Linked DNA regions of Phreatobacter oligotrophus. The protein of the gene in region 1 interacts with the protein of each later gene in a pairwise test. Links are inferred from orthologs where the notes say so. Each region holds a gene or a part of one and is shown in the gene's direction. Other genes may lie near its edges. The genes, in order: C8P69_RS16270 and C8P69_RS11965.

Region 1 (17,239 bases):
CGAGGGCGCTGCCGAGGGCGAGCGCGAGGAAGGTCTCGCGCTTGGCGCCCGGCCACCAGAGCACGACGCCGAGGAACACCACCGAGGTCCAGAACTCCACGGCGATGCTCCAGGCCGGCCCGTTCCAGCTGAGGCCGGGATGCAGGCCGAAGGACTGCAGGAAGGCGAGGTTGGTGAGGATCTCCAGGGGCGAGCGCCCGGACGAGAAGGGCGCGGCCTCGACCCCGAAGGCGGGGTTGATGGTGGCATAGGCGAGCTTGGCGAATTCCAGCGCGACGAAGGCCGCCAGCACCGCCACATGCAGGGGCCAGAGCCTGCGGAAGCGGGCGACGAGGAAGCCCCGCGCCTGATCGGCCGAGGACAGCCGCTCCTGGTAGGCGTGGCTGATGACGAAGCCGGACAGCACGAAGAAGAAGTCGACGCCAAGCTGCAGGTTGGCGAAGGCCGGCCAGTCCTTGGCGATGTGCAGGACTGGCACATGGAACAGCACGACCAGCGCTGCGCAGATGCCGCGCCATGCGTCGAGGGCCCGGAAACGGGTCGGCAGAAGGACGGGAAGCGAGGCCGGTTGTGTCATCGTCGCACAGATCCTCGGGTGGTCGGCTTGGCTGACATGACGAGTGCAGGAGCCGTGCCGCGCGCATCAGGACCTTTACGGATCATCTGCCTAAGCATTGCGCACCCTTGTTTGCCTGTTTTTTAGGCGCATTGCATACCGGGACGCTTGGTCGCACTGCGACATTTTCTTCCCCAGCGGCAGGCCGCGGATAATTCAAACAAGGAGTCAAAGGATTGGGAGAAAAATCAGGTGCTGGCACGGCCGTTGCGAAGAGTGGAACGCCATCGGGCAAGGTTCTGGCTGCCGCAGTCCGGGGCGCAACACGTAACGGGAACAATCCATGTTGAACCTCAAAACCAAAGTGCTCGGCATGTTCGCCGGCGCCGCCATGGCAGCCGGTGCCCTCGCCGCGCCGGCCCAGGCGCAGGAAACGATCAAGGTCGGCATCCTGCATTCGCTCTCCGGCACCATGGCCATCAGCGAGACCACGCTGAAGGACGTGATGCTCATGCTCATCGAGGAGCAGAACAAGCGCGGTGGCGTGCTCGGCAAGAAGCTCGAGGCCGTCGTCGTCGACCCGGCCTCGAACTGGCCGCTCTTCGCCGAGAAGGCCCGCGAGCTGATCGCCCAGCAGAAGGTCGCCGTGACCTTCGGCTGCTGGACCTCGGTCTCCCGCAAGTCGGTCCTGCCGGTCTTCGAGGAGCTCAACTCGATCCTCTTCTACCCCGTGCAGTACGAGGGTGAGGAATCCTCGCCGAACATCTTCTACACCGGCGCCGCCCCGAACCAGCAGGCGATCCCCGCCATCGACTATCTTCTCGCCGAGGGCGTGAAGCGCTTCGTGCTGGAAGGCACCGACTACGTCTATCCGCGCACCACCAACCGCATCCTCGAGGCCTACCTGCTCTCCAAGGGCGTCAAGGCCGAGGACATCTCGGTCAACTACACGCCGTTCGGTCACTCCGACTGGCAGACCCGCGTCGCGGCGATCAAGCGCTTCGGCTCGACCGGCGTGAAGACCGCGGTCGTCTCCACCGTCAACGGCGACGCCAACGTCCCGTTTTACAAGGAGCTCGGCAACCAGGGCATCAAGGCCACCGACATCCCGGTCGTCGCCTTCTCGGTGGGTGAAGAGGAGCTCGCTGGCATCGACACCCGTCCGCTCGTCGGCCACCTCGCCGCCTGGAACTACTTCCAGTCCGTCGACAATCCGGCGAACCGCGACTTCATCGCCCGCTGGCGCGCCTTCAAGAAGAACGAGCGTGCGGTGACCAACGACCCGATGGAGGCCCACGTCATCGGCTTCGCCATGTGGGTCAAGGCCGTCGAGGCCGCCGGCACCACCGACGCGACCGCGGTGCGCCGCGCCATGATCGGCATCGCGGTGCCGAACCTCACCGGCGGCATCTCCACCATGATGCCGAACCACCACATCACCAAGCCCGTGCTGATCGGCGAGATCCAGGCCAATGGCCAGATCCAGACCGTCTGGCAGACGCCTGGCACCGTGGTGGCCCAGGAGTGGTCGCCCCACCTCGAGGGCTCGCGCGACCTCATCGCCGACCATCGTCCGCCGATGAACTGCGGCAACTTCAACGTCCGCACCGGTCGCTGCGGCGGCGCCCAGCGCTGACCCCACGTCCGACCGACCAGGAGGCGCGCCGTCCGCGGCGCGCCTCGCCTTCCCCGGCAGTGCTTTCCTGAAGAGGGCCGAGCTTGAGCGACATGATCCGACGCCCCGGCCTCGCGGCCCTCCTTGCCGCCCTTCTCGCCGTCTTCCTCCTCGCCCCGCCCTCTGCCCGGGCGCAGGACGCCGCCCCGCTGATCCAGCGGATGGCGACCGAAACCTTCAACGACATCGCCGGCGCGGTTGCCGCCCTCGCAACCTCCGGCTCACCCCGCGCCGCCCCGGTCATCGAGGCCCTGCGCGACAACCGCCTCGTCTATCGCCAGGCCGATCGCGCCGTCTTCATCCGTGAGCCGAGCGGCAGCTTCGTCTCGGCCCTCACTGGCGAGCCGGTCGCCGATGCCGGCACGACCCGCCCCGTCCGCCTCAACAATGCCGTGCGCCGCGCCATTGACGCCGCCATGGGGGCCCTGACGCTGATGAACCCCGACCCGGCCCGCCGCGCGGCTGCGGCCGAGGCCGTTTTCAAGTCGCGCGACGCCACCGCCCTGCCGGCCCTCGAACAGGCCATCACCCAGGAGCGCGACCCGCGCATCCGCATCCTCATGGAGGAGGCGCGCGCCGCCGTCGTCGTCGCGAGCTCCGAAGCGAACGAGGCCGACCGCATCACCGCCATCGGCGTCATCCAGCGCCGCGGCGACCAGGACGCCCTTCGCATGCTCGGCTCGCTCCCCGCCAATGCGCCGCCGCGGGTCCGGGAGGCCGCCGAGAGCGCCTCCGTCGCCATCCGCCGGACCCTGGCCGTCTGGGAGGCGGTGCAGAATGTCTGGTACGGCCTGTCGCTCGGCTCGGTGCTGCTGCTCGCCGCCATCGGCCTTGCCATCACCTTCGGCGTCATGGGGGTCATCAACATGGCCCATGGCGAGATGGTGATGATCGGCGCCTACACGACCTTCGTGGTCCAGCAGGTGCTGCGCACCATGGCGCCGGGCCTGATGGACGTCTCGCTGTTCATCGCCCTGCCCATGGCCTTCCTGGTGGCGGGAGCCATCGGCATCGCCATCGAACGGCTGATCATCCGCCATCTCTACGGCCGGCCGCTGGAGACGCTGCTGGCGACCTGGGGCGTCAGCCTCGTGCTGCAGCAGGCGGTGCGCTCGTGGTTCGGCCCGACCAACCGCGAGGTCACGACGCCCTCCTGGATGAGCGGCTCCTTCGAGGTCGGCCACCTCGCCATCACCGCCAACCGCCTCGCCATCATCATCTTCGCGGCCATGGTCTTCGCCGCGCTGCTGCTCTTCCTGAAGCGCACGCCCTTCGGCCTGCAGACCCGCGCCGTCACCCAGAACCGCCGCATGGCCGGCGCCATGGGCATCCGCACCAACTGGGTCGACGCCTTCACCTTCGGCCTCGGCTCCGGCATCGCCGGCCTTGCCGGCGTCGCGCTCAGCCAGATCGACAACGTCTCGCCGAACCTCGGCCAGGGCTACATCATCGACAGTTTCATGGTCGTGGTCTTCGGCGGGGTGGGCAACCTCTGGGGCACGCTGGTCGGCGCCATGACGCTCGGCATCGCCAACAAGCTGCTCGAGCCCTATGCGGGCGCGGTGCTGGGCAAGATCCTGCTCCTCGTCTTCATCATCCTGTTCATCCAGAAGCGTCCGCGGGGCCTCTTCGCCCTCAAGGGCCGGGCGGTGGAATGATGCTCACCCGGTTCCTCCTCGAGAAGATCGACCGCACCGGCTGGATCTTCCTCGTCCTCCTCGCCCTCGCCGCCGTCATGGTGCCGGTCCTCAACCTCATGGTGCCGCCGGGCTCGCCCTTTCACGTGTCCAACACGGCAGTGAGCCTGTGGGGCAAGTACATGACCTATGCCCTGCTCGCCCTCGCGGTGGACCTGGTCTGGGGCTATTGCGGCATCCTCTCGCTCGGCCACGGCGCCTTCTTCGCCCTCGGCGGCTATGCCATGGGCATGTACCTGATGCGGCAGATCGGCCCTCGCGGTGTCTATTCCCACCCGATCCTCCCCGATTTCATGGTCTTCCTGAACTGGAAGGAGTTGCCGATCACCTGGTGGGGCTTCTCCTCCTTCCCCTATGCCATGCTGATGGTGGCCCTCGTTCCCGGCCTGCTGGCCTTCGTCTTCGGCTGGTTCGCCTTCCGCTCCCGCGTCACCGGCGTCTACCTGTCGATCATCACCCAGGCACTGACCTACGCGCTGATGCTCGCCTTCTTCCGCAATGACATGGGCTTCGGCGGCAATAACGGCCTGACCGATTTCAAGGACATCCTCGGCTTCAACATCCAGTCGCAGACCACCCGCGCGGTGCTGTTCTCGCTCTCGGTCATCGCCCTGATGATCGGCTATCTCCTCGCCCGCGCCATCGTCACATCGAAGGCCGGCAAGATCCTCATCGCCGTGCGCGATGCCGAGGCCCGCACGCGGTTCCTCGGCTACCGCGTCGAGCACTTCAAGCTCTTCGTCTGGACGGTCTCCGCCGTCATGGCGGGCATTGCCGGGGCGCTCTACGTGCCGCAGGTCGGCATCATCAATCCCAGCGAATTCTCCCCCGCCAATTCCATCGAGACCATCGTCTGGGTGGCGGTCGGCGGCCGCGGCACGCTGGTCGGCGCAGCGCTGGGCGCAGGCCTCGTCAACTTCGCCAAGAGCTGGTTCACCGGCGTCTTCCCGCAGGGCTGGCTCTTCGCCCTGGGCGGCCTGTTCATCGTCGTCACCCTGTTCCTGCCCAAGGGCATCCTCGGCACCTTCACCGACTGGTGGAAGCGCCGCGGCGAGACCCGCGAGCCCCCGGCCGGCAAGGCCGTGGGCCAGCCGGCCGAGTGAGGGGGTCCCGATGCTGATCGATCCGATGGAAACCCAGCTGCCCACCGAGCCCGTCAAGGCCATCGAGCGCCCGCAGGTCGTCACCCAGTCGCTGCTCTATCTCGACGGCGTCTCGGTGAGCTTCGACGGCTTCCGCGCCATCAACAACCTGTCGCTCGTCATCGCCCCCGGCGAGATGCGCGCCATCATCGGCCCCAACGGCGCCGGCAAGACGACGATGATGGACATCATCACCGGCAAGACCAAGCCGGACACCGGCGACGTCATCTTCGCCGGCGAGGTGGACCTGACCCGCCTCGACGAGACGGCCATCGCCAATCTCGGCATCGGCCGCAAGTTCCAGAAGCCGACCGTCTTCGAGAGCCACACGGTCGAGGACAATGTCGACATGGCGGTGAAGGCCGACCGCACCGTCTTCGGCACGCTGTTCCAACGCCGCTCGGCCGAGATCGCCCGCCGCGTCGACGAGATCCTTGGCATCGTCCGCCTCGGCGACCACCGCAAGCGCCTGGCGGGGGACCTTTCCCACGGCCAGAAGCAGTGGCTGGAGATCGGCATGCTGCTGGCGCAGGACCCCAAGCTCCTGCTCGTCGACGAGCCGGCCGCCGGCATGACCGACGTGGAAACCGCCGCAACCGCCGACCTCCTCAAGGACATTGCCAAGACCCATTCGGTGGTCGTGGTCGAGCACGACATGGGCTTCATCCGCGACCTCGGCGTGAAGGTCACCTGCCTGCACGAGGGCTCGGTCCTCGCCGAGGGCAGCCTCGACCAGGTGAGCGCGGACGAGCGCGTCATCGAAGTCTATCTGGGGCGCTGATCCATGCTGGACGTCAAATCCGTCGATCTCCATTACGGCGCCGCCCAGGCCCTGCGCGAGGTCTCCGTCGTGGTCGAGCCCGGCAAGGTCACTTGCGTCCTCGGCCGCAACGGCGTCGGCAAGACCTCGCTCATGCGCGCCATCATGGGACATCAGCCGATTTCCGGCGGCGAAATCCTGTGGGAGGGCCGGGACATCAGCCGCATGCCGCCCTTCGAGCGCGCGCGGCGGGGCATCGCCTATGTGCCGCAGGGCCGCGAGATCTTCCCGCTGCTGACGGTGAAGGAGAACCTGGAGACGGGCTTTGCGCCCCTGAAGCGCGCCGACCGCACCATCCCCGATGACATCTTCTCGCTCTTCCCCGTCCTGAAGGACATGCTCGGCCGTCGCGGCGGCGACCTCTCGGGCGGCCAGCAGCAGCAACTTGCCATCGGCCGCGCCCTTGTCACCCGTCCGCGCCTCATCGTGCTGGACGAGCCCACCGAGGGCATCCAGCCCTCGATCATCAAGGATATCGGCCGCGCCATCGACTATCTGCGCCAGAAGGGCGACATCGGCATCCTGCTGGTGGAGCAATATCTCGACTTCGCCGAGGAGCTCGGCGACCGCTTCTACGTGATGGAGCGCGGCCGCGTCGTGGTGCAGGGGCTGAAGGGCGAGGTGGACCGCGACGCGCTCCACAAGAGCATGGCGATCTGACGCCGCTGCGTTCACCGCGCACAGGGTCCTCCACGGCGGGCTTGCATATTCCCGTTTCGTCGCGCCTTCGTCTATCCTGGCGGTCCGGAGAGCGCATGCATGTCTGAAGGCCCCTTCTCGCGCGGCGTTGTCGCCGCCCCCCACGCCGCCGCCGCAGAGGCTGGCCGGCAGATCCTCGCCGAGGGCGGCAACGCCATCGAGGCCATGATCGCCGCCGCGGCCACCATCGCCGCGGTCTATCCGCACATGACCCATGTGGGCGGCGACGGCTTCTGGCTCATCCACCAGCCGAGCCGCCGCGTCCACGGCATCGAGGCCTGCGGCTATGCCGGCGAGCGCGCGACGCTCCGTTCCTATCTCGACAAGGGGCTCTACGAGATCCCGACCCGCGGTCCGCTGGCCGCGCTCACCGTGCCCGGCGCCATCGGCGGCTGGCGCCTTGCCAATGCCATGGCGAAGGCCTCCGGCGGCAAGCTGCCACGCACCGTCATGATGGAGCCGGCCATCCGCGCAGCGCGCGAGGGCTACAAGGTCAGCCGCTCCCAGGCCCGCCTCACCGTCGACAAGCTCTACGAGCTGAAGGACTGCCCCGGCTTCGCCGAGACCTTCCTCGTTGACGGCAAGCCGCCCACCGAGGGCACGATCCTCAAGCAGACGACGCTGGCGGACACGCTCGACCACCTCGCCCGCTCCGGGTTCCAGGACGCCTATCGCGGCGACATCGCCCGCGAACTCGCGAGTGACCTCGAGGCCATCGGCTCGCCCGTCACCCGCGCCGACCTCCAGGCCTATTACGCGGTCGAGCGCGCGCCGCTGAGCCTCGCCCATTCGCTCGGCACGCTCCACAACATGCCGCCGCCGACGCAGGGCCTCGCCTCGCTGATGATCCTCGGCATCGTCGACCAGCTTGAGGCCATGCACGGCTCGGTGACCCCGGACACGCTCGGCTTCGTCCACCGCATCGTCGAGGCAACCAAGCGCGCCTTCATCGTGCGCGATCGCTTCGTCACCGACTATGACCGCCTCGACGGCGATCCCCTCGCCTTCCTGCGGCCAGACGCGCTGAAGGCCGAGGCGGGCAAGGTCGACATGGGCCGCGCCCTGCCCTGGCCGCACAAGCCCGCCCCGGGCGACACGATCTGGATGGGCGCGGCGGACTCGGAAGGCCGCGTCGTCTCCTACATTCAGTCGATCTACTGGGAATTCGGCTCCGGCTGCGTCTCGAAGTCGACCGGCTTCCTCATGCAGAACCGCGGCGCGAGCTTCGTGCTCGACCCGCGCGCGCTCAATCCGCTCGAGCCGGGCCGCCGCCCCTTCCACACGCTGAACCCGGCCATGGCCCAGCTGAAGGACGGGCGCGTCTTCGCCTATGGCACCATGGGCGGCGAGGGCCAGCCGCAGACCCAGGCGCAGATCTTCGAGCGGCACGTGCGCCATGGCCAGCCGCTGGAGGCAGCCCTCGACGCGCCGCGCTGGCTGCTCGGCCGCACCTGGGGATCCTCGGTCACCAGCCTGCGCTTCGAGCCGCGCTTCGACGAGGGTCTCATCGCGTCGCTCGAGAAGATCGGCCACCAGACCGCCGTCGTGGATGAAGCCTATTCCGACACGATGGGCCATGCCGGCGGCGTCACGCTGCACACCGACATGTCGCTCTCCGGGGCACACGATCCCCGTGCCGACGGAGGCGCCGCCGGCCTCTAGGGGCGCTGGTCAGGCCTGAAGCCAGCTCGCTCGCATCACCCCCGCGATGCGCGTATGGTCCGCCGACCCTTATGACGTGAAGACGCCCATGGATTCGCCTGTCACCCTCCGTCCGTCGCGCAGCGCAGCGCCGCGCGGCCCGCTCCTCGACCCGGCCCTGCTCGTCGCCGATGTCCGGCGCGTGAAGGTCGAGGCGGGGCGGACGCGCGAGGCCCGGGCCGAGGTCGTCCAGCTCCTCAAGAAGCGCCTGATCGAGGCCCGGAAGGTTGCCGAGGAACGGCTCATCGCCAGCATCGACGGCCGCACCTGCGCCGAGGCCCTGTCGCTGTTCCAGGACGACGTCATCCGCACCCTCTATGGCTGGATCACCGACCAGCTCTACCCCTCGGAGAACCCGTCATCCGGCGAGCGCATGACCATCGTCGCCACCGGCGGCTACGGCCGCGGCATGCTGGCGCCGGGCTCCGACATCGACCTCCTGTTCCTGCTGCCCTACAAGCAGACCGCCTGGGGCGAGAGCGTCGCCGAGGCCATGCTCTATTGCCTCTGGGACATGGGCCTGAAGGTCGGCCACGCCACCCGGTCGGTGGATGAATGCATCCGCCAGGCCCGCGCCGACTTCACCATCCGCACCGCCCTCTTGGAGGCGCGCTACATCCTCGGCGACGAGAAGCTCTTCGGCGAGCTGGAGCGCCGCTTCGATGCCGAGGTGGTCAAGGACACCGTCCCGGACTTCGTCGCCGCCAAGCTCGCCGAGCGCGACGAGCGGCATCGCAAGACCGGCCAGTCCCGCTATCTCGTCGAGCCCAACGTCAAGGATGGCAAGGGGGGCCTGCGCGACCTCCACACGCTGTTCTGGATCGCCCGCTATGCCTACCGGGTGAAGACCGACGAGGAACTGGCCCGCAAGGGCGTCTTCACCCGCCGCGAGGCGCAGATGTTCCGGCGTTGCGAGACCTTCCTGTGGACGGTCCGCTGCCACCTGCACTTCCTCACCGGCCGTTCGGAAGAGCGCCTGTCCTTCGACCTGCAGCGCGAGCTCGCCCCGCGCCTCGGCTATCGCGACCATAACGGCCTCGTCGATGTCGAGCGCTTCATGAAGCACTACTTCCTCATCGCCAAGGATGTCGGCGACCTCACCGCCATCCTCTGTGCCGAGCTGGAAGAGCGCCACGAAAAGCCCGCCCCCGTCCTCGACCGCTTCATCGCAAGGCTCCGGCCGAAATCGCGCCGCGGCTTCAAGGAGAGCGCCGATTTCCAGATCGACCACGATCGCATCACCGTGGCGGACGAGGGCGCCTTCTCGCGCGACCCGGTCAATCTCATCCGCATGTTCTGGCTGGCGGATCGCTACAATCTCGCCTTCCACCCCGATGCGATCCGGCTCCTCACCAAGTCGCTGAAGCTGGTCGACGACAAGCTGCGCCACGATCCCGCGGCGAACCAGCTCTTCCTGTCGATCCTCACCTCCGCCAACACGCCGGAAGTGGTGCTGCGCCGGATGAACGAGGCAGGCCTGCTCGGCCGTTTCGTGCCTGACTTCGGCCGGGTCGTGGCGATGATGCAGTTCAACATGTACCACCACTACACGGTGGACGAGCACCTGCTCCGCTGCATCGGCGTGCTCCACCGCATCGAGCATGACGGCAAGCCGGAGGATGGGCTGGCCGCCGACATCGTCAAGTCGATCCAGCCGCGCAACCGCGACCTGCTCTATGTCGCGCTGTTCCTGCACGACATCGCCAAGGGCAAGCCCGAGGACCATTCGACCGCCGGCGCGAAGATCGCCCGCAAGCTCTGCCCGCGCTTCGGACTCACCGCCCTCGAAACTGAGACGGTGGCCTGGCTGGTCGAACAGCACCTCGTCATGTCGACCATCGCCCAGTCGCGCGACCTTGCCGAGCGCAAGACCATCGAGACCTTCGCCAATGTGGTCCAGTCGCTCGAGCGGATGAAGCTGCTGCTCATCCTGACCACCGCCGACATCATGGCGGTGGGGCCGGGCGTCTGGAACGGCTGGAAGAGCCAGCTCCTCAAGACGCTTTACTACGAGACCGAGCCGGTCGTGACCGGCGGCTTCTCCGAGGTCAACCGCTCCCGCCGCGTCGAACTCGCGCAGCTGGAATTCCGCAAGGCAGTCCCCGAGCGGCTGCCGGAGCTCTCGGGCGATGCGCTCGACACCTATATCGGCCGCCACTACGCCGCCTACTGGCTCAAGGTGGACCTCGCCACCAAGATCGAGCACGCCCGCTTCCTCATGGCCGCCGAGGCCGAGGGCAAGTCGCTGGCGAGCCGCGTCGATCTCCTCGCAGGCCAGGGCGTGACGCACCTCACTGTGCTGGCGCCCGACCACCCGCGCCTGCTGTCCATCATCGCTGGCGCCTGTGCGGCCACCGGCGCCAACATCGTCGGCGCGCAGATCTACACCACCACGGACGGCCTCGCCCTCGACACCATCTCCATCACCCGCGGCTTCGACCGCGACGAGGACGAGGAGAGGCGCGCCCGCCGCATCGCCGAGGCCATCGAGAAGGCGCTGCGCGGTGAGCTCAAGGTTGGCGAGGCGGTGGCGGCAGTGGCGAAGAAGTCGCCGGCGCGCAACCGCTCCCGGACCTTCCGCATCAACCCGGACGTCGCCATCAACAACACCTGGTCGACCCGCTACACTGTCATCGAGGTCTCCGGCCTCGACCGGCCGGGCCTCCTCCACGATCTCACCTCGGCGCTCTCCCGCCACAGCCTCAACATCGCCTCGGCGTATGTGGCGACCTTCGGCGAGCGGGCCGTGGACGTGTTCTACGTCACCGACCTCATGGGCGCGAAGATCCAGTCCGCCCAGCGCCAGACGGCGATCCGCAAGGTGCTGACCGGCGTGCTCGAGGACGAGGCGGGCCGGTAAATGCTCGCGGCCCGTTAACCCTGCCGGAGAATGAAGGCGCTCCGCAAAAATGCCTTAACCCCCCCTTCATCGCGCCCGCTTTACCGGTGAAGAGCGTCATCAGGACGCGATGGGGGTGACAGCGAGGCATGGCGCGGCGCGGCCGACAGGGTGACCGGATCGAACCGAGCTTCGGCACGGCCCGCGGCGGCATGGACCTGCGCGCCTCGCCGGAAGACCGCCCCTGGCAGCGCTATGCGGAAGCTGCCACCGCCCCGAAACAGCCCAAGCCCGCCCGGTCCCGCCGCCGCGACGAGGACGAGGAGGAGGCTCCGCGCCCCTCGCGCCGCCGCACCGGCGGGGGCGACCGCAACCGCGATGACAAGCCGCGACGCGCCCGCCGCCGCGGGCTCTTCGGCACACTCGTCATCTGGGGCGCGACCCTCTCCATCTGGGGCCTCATAGCGGTCGCCGGCATCGTCGCCTGGTATGCGGCGCACCTGCCGCCAACGCACACGCTGGAAGTGCCGCCGCGCCCGCCGAACATCGCCATTCTTGCCGCCGACGGCACCGAACTCGCCAACCGCGGCGACATGGGCGGCGCCGCCATCCAGCTGAAGAGCCTGCCGAAACATGTCTCGCAGGCGCTCATCGCCATCGAGGACCGGCGCTTCTACTCGCATTTCGGCATCGACGTGATCGGCTTCGGCCGCGCCATCGTCACCAACCTGACGAACCGCGGCGTCAGCCAGGGCGGCTCGACCCTGACTCAGCAGCTCGCCAAGAACCTGTTCCTCAATCCCGACCGCACGCTGGGCCGCAAGGTCCAGGAGGCGCTGCTCGCCCTCTGGCTGGAGCACAACTACTCCAAGGACCAGATCCTCGAGCTCTACCTCAACCGGGTCTATTTCGGCGCCGGCGCCTATGGCATCGAAGCGGCCGCCCGCCGCTACTACGACAAGCCCGCCACTGCCCTCACCGTGCAGGAAGCCGCGGTCATTGCCGGCCTCGTCAAGGCGCCGTCGCGGCTTGCTCCGACACGCAACCCCGAAGCCGCGCAGGCCCGTGCCCAGCTCGTCCTCGCCGCCATGGCGGACCAGGGCTACATCACCGAGGAACAGGCGCGCCTCGCCCGCTCCAATCCCGCCCATGCCAGCCGCACCATTCCCGGCGGCTCCATCAACTATGTCGCCGACTGGGTCATGGACCTCATCGACGACTATGTCGGCAAGGTCGAGACCGACCTGATGGTCGAGACGACGGTCCTGGGTCCTGTCCAGCAGACGGCGGAAGCGGCCCTGGTCGACGCCCTCACCCGCGGCGGCCAGCGCTTCAACGTTTCTCAAGGCGCGGTGGTGGTGCTCGACCGCGACGGCGCCGTGCGCGCCCTCGTCGGCGGCCGCGACTACGCGCAGAGCCAGTTCAACCGCGCCGTCGCCGCGCGCCGGCAGCCCGGCTCCGCCTTCAAGCCCTTCGTCTATCTCGCCGCCCTCGAGAATGGCCTGACGCCGGACAGCGTCCGCTCGGACTCGCCCGTCTCCATCGCGGGATGGCGGCCGGAGAACTACACCCGCGACTATCGCGGCGAGGTGAACCTCACCACCGCCCTCGCCTCCTCGCTGAACACCGTCGCCGTGCGCCTCGGGCAGGAGGTCGGCCCGCGCGCGGTCGTGCGCACGGCCCAGCGCCTCGGCATCGGCTCGGCCCTCGCGCCCAATCTTTCCATTGCCCTCGGCACCTCCGAGGTGAACGTGCTGGAACTCGTCGGCGCCTATGCGCCCTTCGCCAATGGCGGCGTCGGCGTTGTGCCGCACGTGATCACCAAGATCCGCACCACGAGCGGCCGCGTGCTCTTCGAGCGCCGCCCGATGACCCTCGGCCAGGTCGTCGAGCCGCGGCACGTGGCAATGATGAACGCCATGATGAACCAGACCACGGTCTCCGGGACGGCCCGCACCGTGCGCCTGCCCGGCTGGATCGTCGCGGGCAAGACCGGCACCAGCCAGGATTTCCGCGATGCCTGGTTCGTCGGCTACACCGGGCGCTTCATCGCCGGCGTCTGGCTCGGCAATGATGACGGCACGCCGACCCGGCGGCTGACCGGCGGCGGCCTGCCGGTGGACGTGTGGAACCGCACCATGGCGGAGGCGCACAAGGGCCAGTCGATCGTCGACCTGCCGGGTAACTGGCGCTCCTACGACGCGCCGGGCCGCATCCTGCCTGGCGAGACCCTGGACCAGCCCATGACCATGTCGCGGGTCGAGCCTGCCGGCCGCCGGCCGCAGCGGCCCGCCGGCGAGGCCGAGGACCGCAGCGCCGTGCTGCGCCCCGAGCCCGGCAATGGCCTCCTCGACCGCCTCTTCCGCTGACCGCGCATTCCGCCGCACTTGAACGGCGGGGGGCCATCCCCACATCCTCAGGGGAAAGCCGCGATGGTGCGGGTAGGGAGGATAGGTCGATGCGCTTCGTCTGGTGGGGAGCCTTTGCCGGCGCCGCCGTCTGGTCGTTCGTGGCGCTGCTGTCCTATCTCGTCTTCGACACGATCGGGACGGGCATGGTGTCCTACGGCTCTGTCCCGGGCTTCACCCCCGAGCCCTTCAGCTTCGCCTGGATCGCCGCTGGCGCCCACAGCCTCGGCATCGGCGCCATCATGCTCGGCTGGCTCTTCGGCCTCGCCGTCATCTTCGGCGTCACAGCCATCCTGCACCGCATCTTCGGCCGCCGCGCCGCGGCCGCGCTGCCAGGCCGCGCCTCGTGGGGATCGTCGATCCCCTCCGCCCATCCGGCGACGACGCCGCCGCCCGGCAACACCTGGCGAGGACGCTGAGCTATTCGAACAGCTCGGCGAATTTCAGCTCGAGCCCGGCCACGGCCCGCAGGATCTCGCTGAGGTGGTGGCTCATGGCCGCCACGGCGCGCTCCGGATCGCCATCCTCCACCGCGTCGAGGATGGCCTGGTGCTGGGTCACGAGCGGGCCCATCGATCCCGGTGAGTGCAGCGTCAGCGCGCAGACGCGGTCCATATGGGCCTTCTGCATCTCGACCGCATTCCAAGCCTCGAGACAGTCGGCGCCTTCCGCCAGGGCGATGTGGAACAGGCTGTCGAGCCGCTGGAAAGAGGCGTGATCGCCGGTGCGCGCCGCTTCCTCCTGTGCCGCGATGAGGGCCGCGGCGCGGTCGCGATAGTGCGGGTCGAAGCGCTCGCAGGCGCGCCGGACGATGGCCACCTCGATGGCCTCGCGGATGAAGCGGGCGTCGAGCATCCGCCGCACCGACAGCTTCACCACCACCGTGCCGCGCTGCGGCTGGACGTCGACCAGCCCCTGCCGCATCAGCGCGATGAAGGCCTCGCGCACCGGCTGGCGCGACACCTGGAACCGGTCGGCGATCTCCGATTCCGACAGGCGCTCGCCCGGCCTTATCGTCAGGTCGATGATCCCGGCGCGAAGCTCGCGCTCGACCCGCGCGGCCGCGCTTTCGATGATGCGCGGCGGCGGCTGGTGGAGGATGGCCACGGTCATGGTGTCACCGCTCTTTCCCGCTTGAACTTCCATACAAGTGTATACTAGGCTGCGCCCAGATCGGGAAGCCCACAAATGGGAGGGCAGCCGATCCCCTGATATGTCCCCGCCAGAAGGGACCTGTTCGCAACCGGGAGGATCCCCCATGCTGACACGCCGCACCTTCGTGTCCACCGCCGGCGCCCTCGTGGCCGGCCCCGCCATTATCGGCCCGGCCTCGGCCCAGGCCACCGTCACCCTGCGCTCCACCGACATCCATCCCGATGGCTATCCGACCATCGAGGCGGTGAAGTTCATGGGCCAGCTGCTCGAGCAGCGCACCAGCGGCCGCATCAAGATCAACGTGTTCCACTCCGCCCAGCTCGGCCAGGAGCGTGACACGATCGACCAGACGCGGTTCGGCGTTATCGACATGAACCGCATCAACATGGCGCCGTTCAACAATCTGATCGCGTCGACCAACGTGCCCGCCCTGCCCTTCATCTTCCGCTCGGTCGATCACATGCGGAAGGTCATGGACGGATCGATCGGCGATTCGATCCTCAATGACTTCACGGCCCATGGTTTGGTCGGCCTCGCCTTCTACGATTCGGGATCGCGCTCCTTCTACAACTCCAAGCGCCCGATCAACACGCCGGCCGACATGCGCGGCATGAAGATCCGCGTGCAGCAGTCCGACATGTTCGTCGCCCTGGTCCAGGCGCTCGGCGCCAATGCCACGCCCATGCCCTTCGGCGAGGTCTTCACCAGCCTGCAGACCGGCGTCATCGACGGTGCCGAGAACAACTGGCCGAGCTACGAGTCGACCCGCCATTTCGAGGTGGCGAAGTTCTTCTCGGCGACCGAGCATTCGCTCAGCCCCGAAGTGCTCGTCATGTCGAAGCGCTCGTTCGACCGGTTCAACGCCGCCGACCAGGCGCTCATTCGCGCCGCGGCCAAGGAATCGGTCGCCAAGATGCGCGAGCTCTGGGATGCCCGCGAGAAGGCTTCCGAGGCCAAGGTCCGCGCCGGCGGCGCGCAGATCAACACCGTGGAGAAGCAGCCCTTCATCGACGCGATGAAGCCGGTCTACGACCGCTTCGTCACCGACGCGAAGATGAAGGAGCTCGTCGCCCGCATCCAGGCCCTGACCTGAACACGCTTCTCCGCCGAGCCCGCCGCCCACGGTGGCGGGCCCGTTCCGCTCCCGTGACGCGGCCATTCCCCATGCAAGCCATTCTCGCCCGCCTCAGCCCCGTGGCAGCCCTGCTCAGCCGCATCTCGCTGCTGGTTGCAGGCTTCGGGGTCGTCGTGATGACCGTGCTCGTGTTCTGGAGCATCTTCGGTCGCTACATCCTCAACGACACGCCGACCTGGACCGAGCCGGCCGTGCTCCTGCTGATGAGCTGGTTCATCCTACTGGGATCAGCAACCGGCGTGCGTGAGCGGGGCCATATCGGCTTCGAGATTGGGCTTGCAGCCTCGCCACCGCCGCTCCGCTTCGTCCTGAAGATTGTCACCGAGGTGCTTCTCGTGGGCTTTGGGCTGGCCATGCTCGGCTACGGCACGCAGCTCGCCGTCGGCACCTGGAGCGCCATCACCCCGATGATCGGCATCAGCCAGGGCTGGGACTACGTGCCGGTCGCCGTCGGCGGCGCGCTCATCGCCCTCTTCTCCGTCGAACGCCTGCTGATGGTCCTGGCCGGCACCGACGAGGCGGTCGATGCCGCCGCCCCCCTGATCGAGTAAGGCCGGAACGCACCGATGGAACTCGCCATTCTCTTCGGCAGCTTCGCCCTGCTGCTGCTCATCGGCATGCCGATCGCCTTCTGCCTTGGCGTCGCCTCGCTCGCCACCGTCCTCTACATGGACGTGCCGCCGGTGGTGATCTTCCAGCAGATGAATTCCGGCATGAACGCCTTCGCCATGATGGCGATCCCGTTCTTCATCTATTCCGGCGACCTGATGATTCGCGGCGGCATCGCCGAGCGCCTCATCGCCTTCGCCGCCGCCCTCGTCGGCCACCTGCGCGGCGGCCTCGGCCAGGTCAACATCGTCACCTGCACCCTGTTCGGCGGCATCTCGGGGTCGGCGGTCGCCGACGCCTCGGCCGTCGGCGGCCTGATGATCCCGCAGATGAAGAAGCGTGGCTACGACGCCGACTACGCGGTGAACGTCACGGCCAACGCCGCCATCATCGCGCTGCTCATCCCGCCGTCCCACAACATGATCATCTACTCGCTGGCAGCGGGCGGAAATCTCTCGATCGCCGACCTGTTCACGGCCGGCATCATCCCCGGCCTGATGCTGGCCGCATCGCTGATGGTGGCGGCCTATATCGTCGCCGTGCGGCGCGGCTATCCCGCCGGCACATTCCCCGGCTGGTCCATGGTCGGACGCACCCTCGTCATCGCGACGCCGGGCCTGCTGCTCATCGGCATCATCTTCGGCGGCGTGCGCTCCGGCATCTTCACCGCCACTGAGAGCTCCTGCGTCGCGGTGGTCTACGCGCTATTCATCACCGTGCTGGTCTATCGCCAGCTGTCCTGGACCGACTTCGTCGAGGCAACGCTCGGCGCCGTGCGCACCACGGCCATGGTGCTGCTCGTC
Region 2 (4,183 bases), on another replicon or contig:
GGTTCGCGCTGCCTGACCAGACCCTCACCCTGATCGCCCTCGACAGCCAGCCCTGCGAGCCCTTCCCGCTCGACGGCGGCCGGCTCGTCCTCGGGCCGGGCCAGCGTGCCGAGCTGATCTGGGACGTCACAGGGGCCGGACCGGTCCTGCCGCTGCAGATCGCCCGGTTCGGCGGGCCGACGCTCTCGGCCGACATTCCGCTCGCGGGCCCGCCGCTCCGCGACGCGCCCTTGCCACCGCCACGCCCCCTGCCCCCCAACGCGGTGCCGCAGGCCATGGACTTCCGCCGGGCCCTGCGCTGGGACTGGACGATCGGCGGCACCGCCGAGGTCCCGACGCTTGCCGGCCGGGAGGACCGCGCGGTGCCCGCGACGCCCGCCTTCCGCGCCCGCATCGGCAGCGTCGTCGTCGTAACCATCCGCAACGATGCGCCGGTGCTGCACGCGCTCCACCTGCAGGGCCAGGCGGCGCGCCTGCTCGATGGGCTCGACGACGGCTGGAAGCCCTACTTCCTCGATACGGTGCTGGTCGCGCCCGGCATGACGGTCCGCCTCGCCTTCGTCACCGAACAGACCGGGCGGCTACTGGTCACCAGCCAGCCGATCAATGCCGACGGTGGCCCCGTCGCCATCGCTTATGACGTGACCTGAGCCGCAACGACCCGATCATTCCTCATCGTCCGGTGGCGCCGAGAGTGCCGCGACGAGGGGCGGAAGGACGCGCGGCAAGGCCTCGGGCAGATCCTCGGCGATCAGGCCCATCCCGGCCTGGTTCCCCGCGTCCCCATGCAGCCAGACCGCTGCGCTGGCCGCCTCGAAGGCCGGCATCCCCTGGGCGAGCAGACCCGTCACCATGCCGGCGAGCACGTCGCCGGAGCCGGCTGTGGCGAGCCAGGGCGGGGCATTGGCGGCGATGGAGGCGAGGCCGTCCGGCGTCGCAACGATCGTGTCGGGCCCTTTCAGGATGACGATGGCGCCGGATCGCTGCGCCGCGGACCGGGCGGCCGCGAGCCGTACCCCCTCCTCCACCGCACCGAAAAGCCGGCCGAACTCGCCGGCATGGGGGGTGAGGACCACAGGCCGTTCCGGCCAGGCGCGGATGCCGGCGAAGAGCGCATCCGGCGCCTCGGCGAAGGCGGTGAGCCCGTCGGCATCGATGACCGTGGCGGCGCCGCACGCCAGCGCCTCGGCGACGAGCGCCCGCGTCGCCTCGCCGGTGCCGAGCGCCGGTCCGAGGCAGACCGCATTGCGCCGCCGGTCGGCGAGGATGCTCGCGAGGCCGGCAGGCCCCTCCATCCGCTCCAGCATGATGGCGGTGAGATGCGCGGCGTTGACGGCGAGCGCCTCGGGGGGCGAGGCCAGCGTCACCAGCCCCGCTCCCGCCCGGAGCGCCCCCCGCGCGGCCAGTCGGGCCGCACCCGTGCGCGTCATGCCACCAGAGACGACCACCGCATGGCCGCGGTGATACTTGTGCCCATCAAGTTGCGGCATGGGAAAAGCATCGCCCCAGAGCGCCGGCTCATTGGCGAAATCGGTCGGCCGGATCCTGTCCAGCACCGCAGCGTCGATGCCGATATCCGCAACCCGCAGCGTCCCACACAGCGTCCGGCCGGGCATGAGCAGGTGCCCCGGTTTGCGGCGAAAGAAGGTGACGGTCTCGTCGGCGCGGATCGCCGCGCCCCGCACCGCGCCGGTCGCCCCGTCGACGCCCGAGGGAATGTCGGCGGCGATGACCCGGCACGGATGGGCGTTGACGGCGGCGATGACCTCCGCGGTCAACCGGTCGATCGGGCGCGACAGGCCGGCGCCATAGAGTGCGTCGATGACAACGGCGACGCGGCCATGATCCCAGCGCGCCAGCGGCACTGGCGCCCGCCCCCAGGCCTCGGCGGCCTCGACCGCATCAGCGGCGCGCGGGTCTGGCGGGCTGTCGGCCGCAACCGTGATCCGGAACCCGCGGTCGCGTAGGACGCGCGCGGCAACATAGCCGTCGCCGCCATTGTTACCGGGGCCGCAGAGCACCACCACCGCCGCGCCGAGCGGCGTGGTCCGCGCCACCGCATCGGCGATGGCGATGCCGGCCCGCTGCATCAGCACCCGCCCCGCCGTGCCTCCGGCGATGGTGAGCCGGTCGGCCTCGGCCATCGCGGCGGGTGACAGGAGGGCGGCGTGGTGACGCATGGGCTCCACTGTCGGCAGAGGAACGGCGCGGGTCAATTGCGCGCGCCGGACCGGGGGCAGGCCGCATTGCTTATTTTTTCATCATCGATAGGGAGTGACGCTCCTCCCGATCAGGACCTTCCGCGCCGCGATTGCCTTTTGGATGTGCAACATGCACAACCATTCGCCAGACTGGCGATCGACCACCCGGCCAACGCGTGACCATCTCGCGGCTTCGCGTTGATTTCGCGGGAAAATCACCGGATCGGCACTCTGGCACGTCTCCTGCTAGCCCGCGAAACGGTCCGGGGCGGGAGCCACAATCCGGCCGTCGGACCACAGGAGCAGGATCGGAATGAAGAAGATCGAGGCGATCATCAAGCCATTCAAGCTCGACGAAGTGAAGGAAGCGCTGCAGGAAGTGGGTCTTCAGGGCATCACGGTCACCGAGGCGAAGGGCTTCGGCCGCCAGAAGGGTCACACCGAGCTCTACCGGGGCGCCGAGTACGTCGTCGATTTCCTTCCCAAGGTGAAGATTGAGATCGTCATGCCGGACGACATGGTGGAGAAGGCGATCGACGCCATCCGCCGCGCCGCCCAGACCGGCCGCATCGGCGACGGCAAGATATTCGTGTCGACCATCGAGGAAGCCATCCGCATCCGCACGGGTGAGTCCGGCCTCGACGCCATCTGAGTTTGAATTCGGCGGGTGGCACCCGCCGCATGCCAACGTGCAAACCAAGAGGAAGCACAATGACGACTGCCAAGGATGTCCTGAAAATGATCAAGGAGAACGACGTGAAGTACGTCGATCTCCGCTTCACCGACCCGCGTGGCAAGTGGCAGCACGTCACCTTCGACATCACCATGATCGACGAGGACATCTTCGCCGAGGGCACGATGTTCGACGGTTCGTCCATCGCCGGCTGGAAGGCGATCAACGAGTCGGACATGCTCCTGATGCTCGACCCGTCGACCGCGCAGATCGATCCGTTCTTCGCCGAGACGACCATGTCGATCGTCTGCGACATTCTCGAGCCCTCGACCGGCGAGCCCTACAACCGCGATCCGCGCGGCATCGCCAAGAAGGCCGAGGCCTATCTGAAGTCGACCAAGATCGGTGACACCATCTTCGTCGGCCCCGAGGCCGAGTTCTTCGTGTTCGACGACGTGAAGTTCGCCGCCGAGCCCTACCACACCGGCTTCAAGGTCGACTCCTCGGAGCTGCCGACCAACTCCTACACCGACTACGAGGGCGGCAATCTCGGCCACCGCGTTCGCGTGAAGGGCGGCTACTTCCCCGTTCCCCCGATCGACAGCCTGCAGGACATGCGCGGCGAGATGCTCGCCTCCATGGCCAAGATGGGCGTGAAGGTCGAGAAGCATCACCATGAGGTCGCTTCCGCCCAGCACGAGCTCGGCATGAAGTTCGACACGCTGACGCACATGGCCGACCAGATGCAGATCTACAAGTACTGCATCCATCAGGTCGCCAACATCTACGGCAAGACCGCCACCTTCATGCCGAAGCCGGTCTATGGCGACAACGGCTCGGGCATGCACGTGCACCAGTCGATCTGGAAGGGCGGCAAGCCGCTGTTCGCCGGCAACAAGTATGCCGACCTCAGCCAGGAGTGCCTCTGGTACATCGGCGGCATCATCAAGCACGCCAAGGCGCTGAACGCCTTCACCAACCCGTCGACCAATTCCTACAAGCGTCTGGTCCCGGGCTACGAGGCTCCGGTTCTGCTGGCCTATTCCGCCCGCAACCGCTCGGCGTCCTGCCGTATTCCGTGGACGGCCAACCCGAAGGCCAAGCGCGTCGAGGTTCGCTTCCCCGACCCGACCGCCAACCCGTACCTGGCCTTCGCCGCCATGCTGATGGCCGGCCTCGACGGCATCACCAACAAGATCGATCCGGGCGCTGCCATGGACAAGGATCTCTATGACCTCCCGCCGAAGGAGCTCAAGAAGATCCCGACCGTCTGCGGCTCGCTGCGCGAGGCTCTCCAGGCCCTCGACAA

What was found.
Region 2: the proteins of C8P69_RS16270 (region 1) and C8P69_RS11965 interact in binary tests that used the Escherichia coli proteins (3 or more experiments, as listed by UniProt). The link is inferred for Phreatobacter oligotrophus from one-to-one orthologs.

The regions. Positions count from the first base shown.
Region 1 is NZ_PZZL01000007.1:117,340-134,578, forward strand. What follows is about bases 7,999-11,350. They hold C8P69_RS16270 ([protein-PII] uridylyltransferase), read left to right. Parts: upstream 7,999-8,339; coding sequence 8,340-11,150; downstream 11,151-11,350. Other genes in these bases: C8P69_RS16265 (gamma-glutamyltransferase family protein), read left to right, coding at 7,999-8,251; C8P69_RS16275 (transglycosylase domain-containing protein), read left to right, coding at 11,279-11,350. Also shown: C8P69_RS16235 (acyltransferase family protein), read right to left, coding at 1-577; urtA (urea ABC transporter substrate-binding protein), read left to right, coding at 930-2,192; urea ABC transporter permease subunit UrtB, read left to right, coding at 2,285-3,889; urea ABC transporter permease subunit UrtC, read left to right, coding at 3,889-5,031; urea ABC transporter ATP-binding protein UrtD, read left to right, coding at 5,057-5,851; urea ABC transporter ATP-binding subunit UrtE, read left to right, coding at 5,855-6,550; more of C8P69_RS16265, read left to right, coding at 6,650-7,998; more of C8P69_RS16275, read left to right, coding at 11,351-13,498; C8P69_RS16280 (hypothetical protein), read left to right, coding at 13,588-13,956; C8P69_RS16285 (GntR family transcriptional regulator), read right to left, coding at 13,958-14,650; C8P69_RS16290 (TRAP transporter substrate-binding protein), read left to right, coding at 14,796-15,785; C8P69_RS16295 (TRAP transporter small permease), read left to right, coding at 15,857-16,378; C8P69_RS16300 (TRAP transporter large permease), read left to right, coding at 16,394-17,239.
Region 2 is NZ_PZZL01000004.1:457,610-461,792, forward strand. The notes cover bases 1,209-4,183. They hold C8P69_RS11965 (P-II family nitrogen regulator), read left to right. Parts: upstream 1,209-2,514; coding sequence 2,515-2,853; downstream 2,854-4,183. Other genes in these bases: C8P69_RS11960 (NAD(P)H-hydrate dehydratase), read right to left, coding at 1,209-2,180; glnA (type I glutamate--ammonia ligase), read left to right, coding at 2,913-4,183. In the rest of the region: C8P69_RS11955 (multicopper oxidase family protein), read left to right, coding at 1-650; more of C8P69_RS11960, read right to left, coding at 666-1,208. UniProt on the Escherichia coli protein: P-II indirectly controls the transcription of the glutamine synthetase gene (glnA). P-II prevents NR-II-catalyzed conversion of NR-I to NR-I-phosphate, the transcriptional activator of GlnA. When P-II is uridylylated to P-II-UMP, these events are reversed.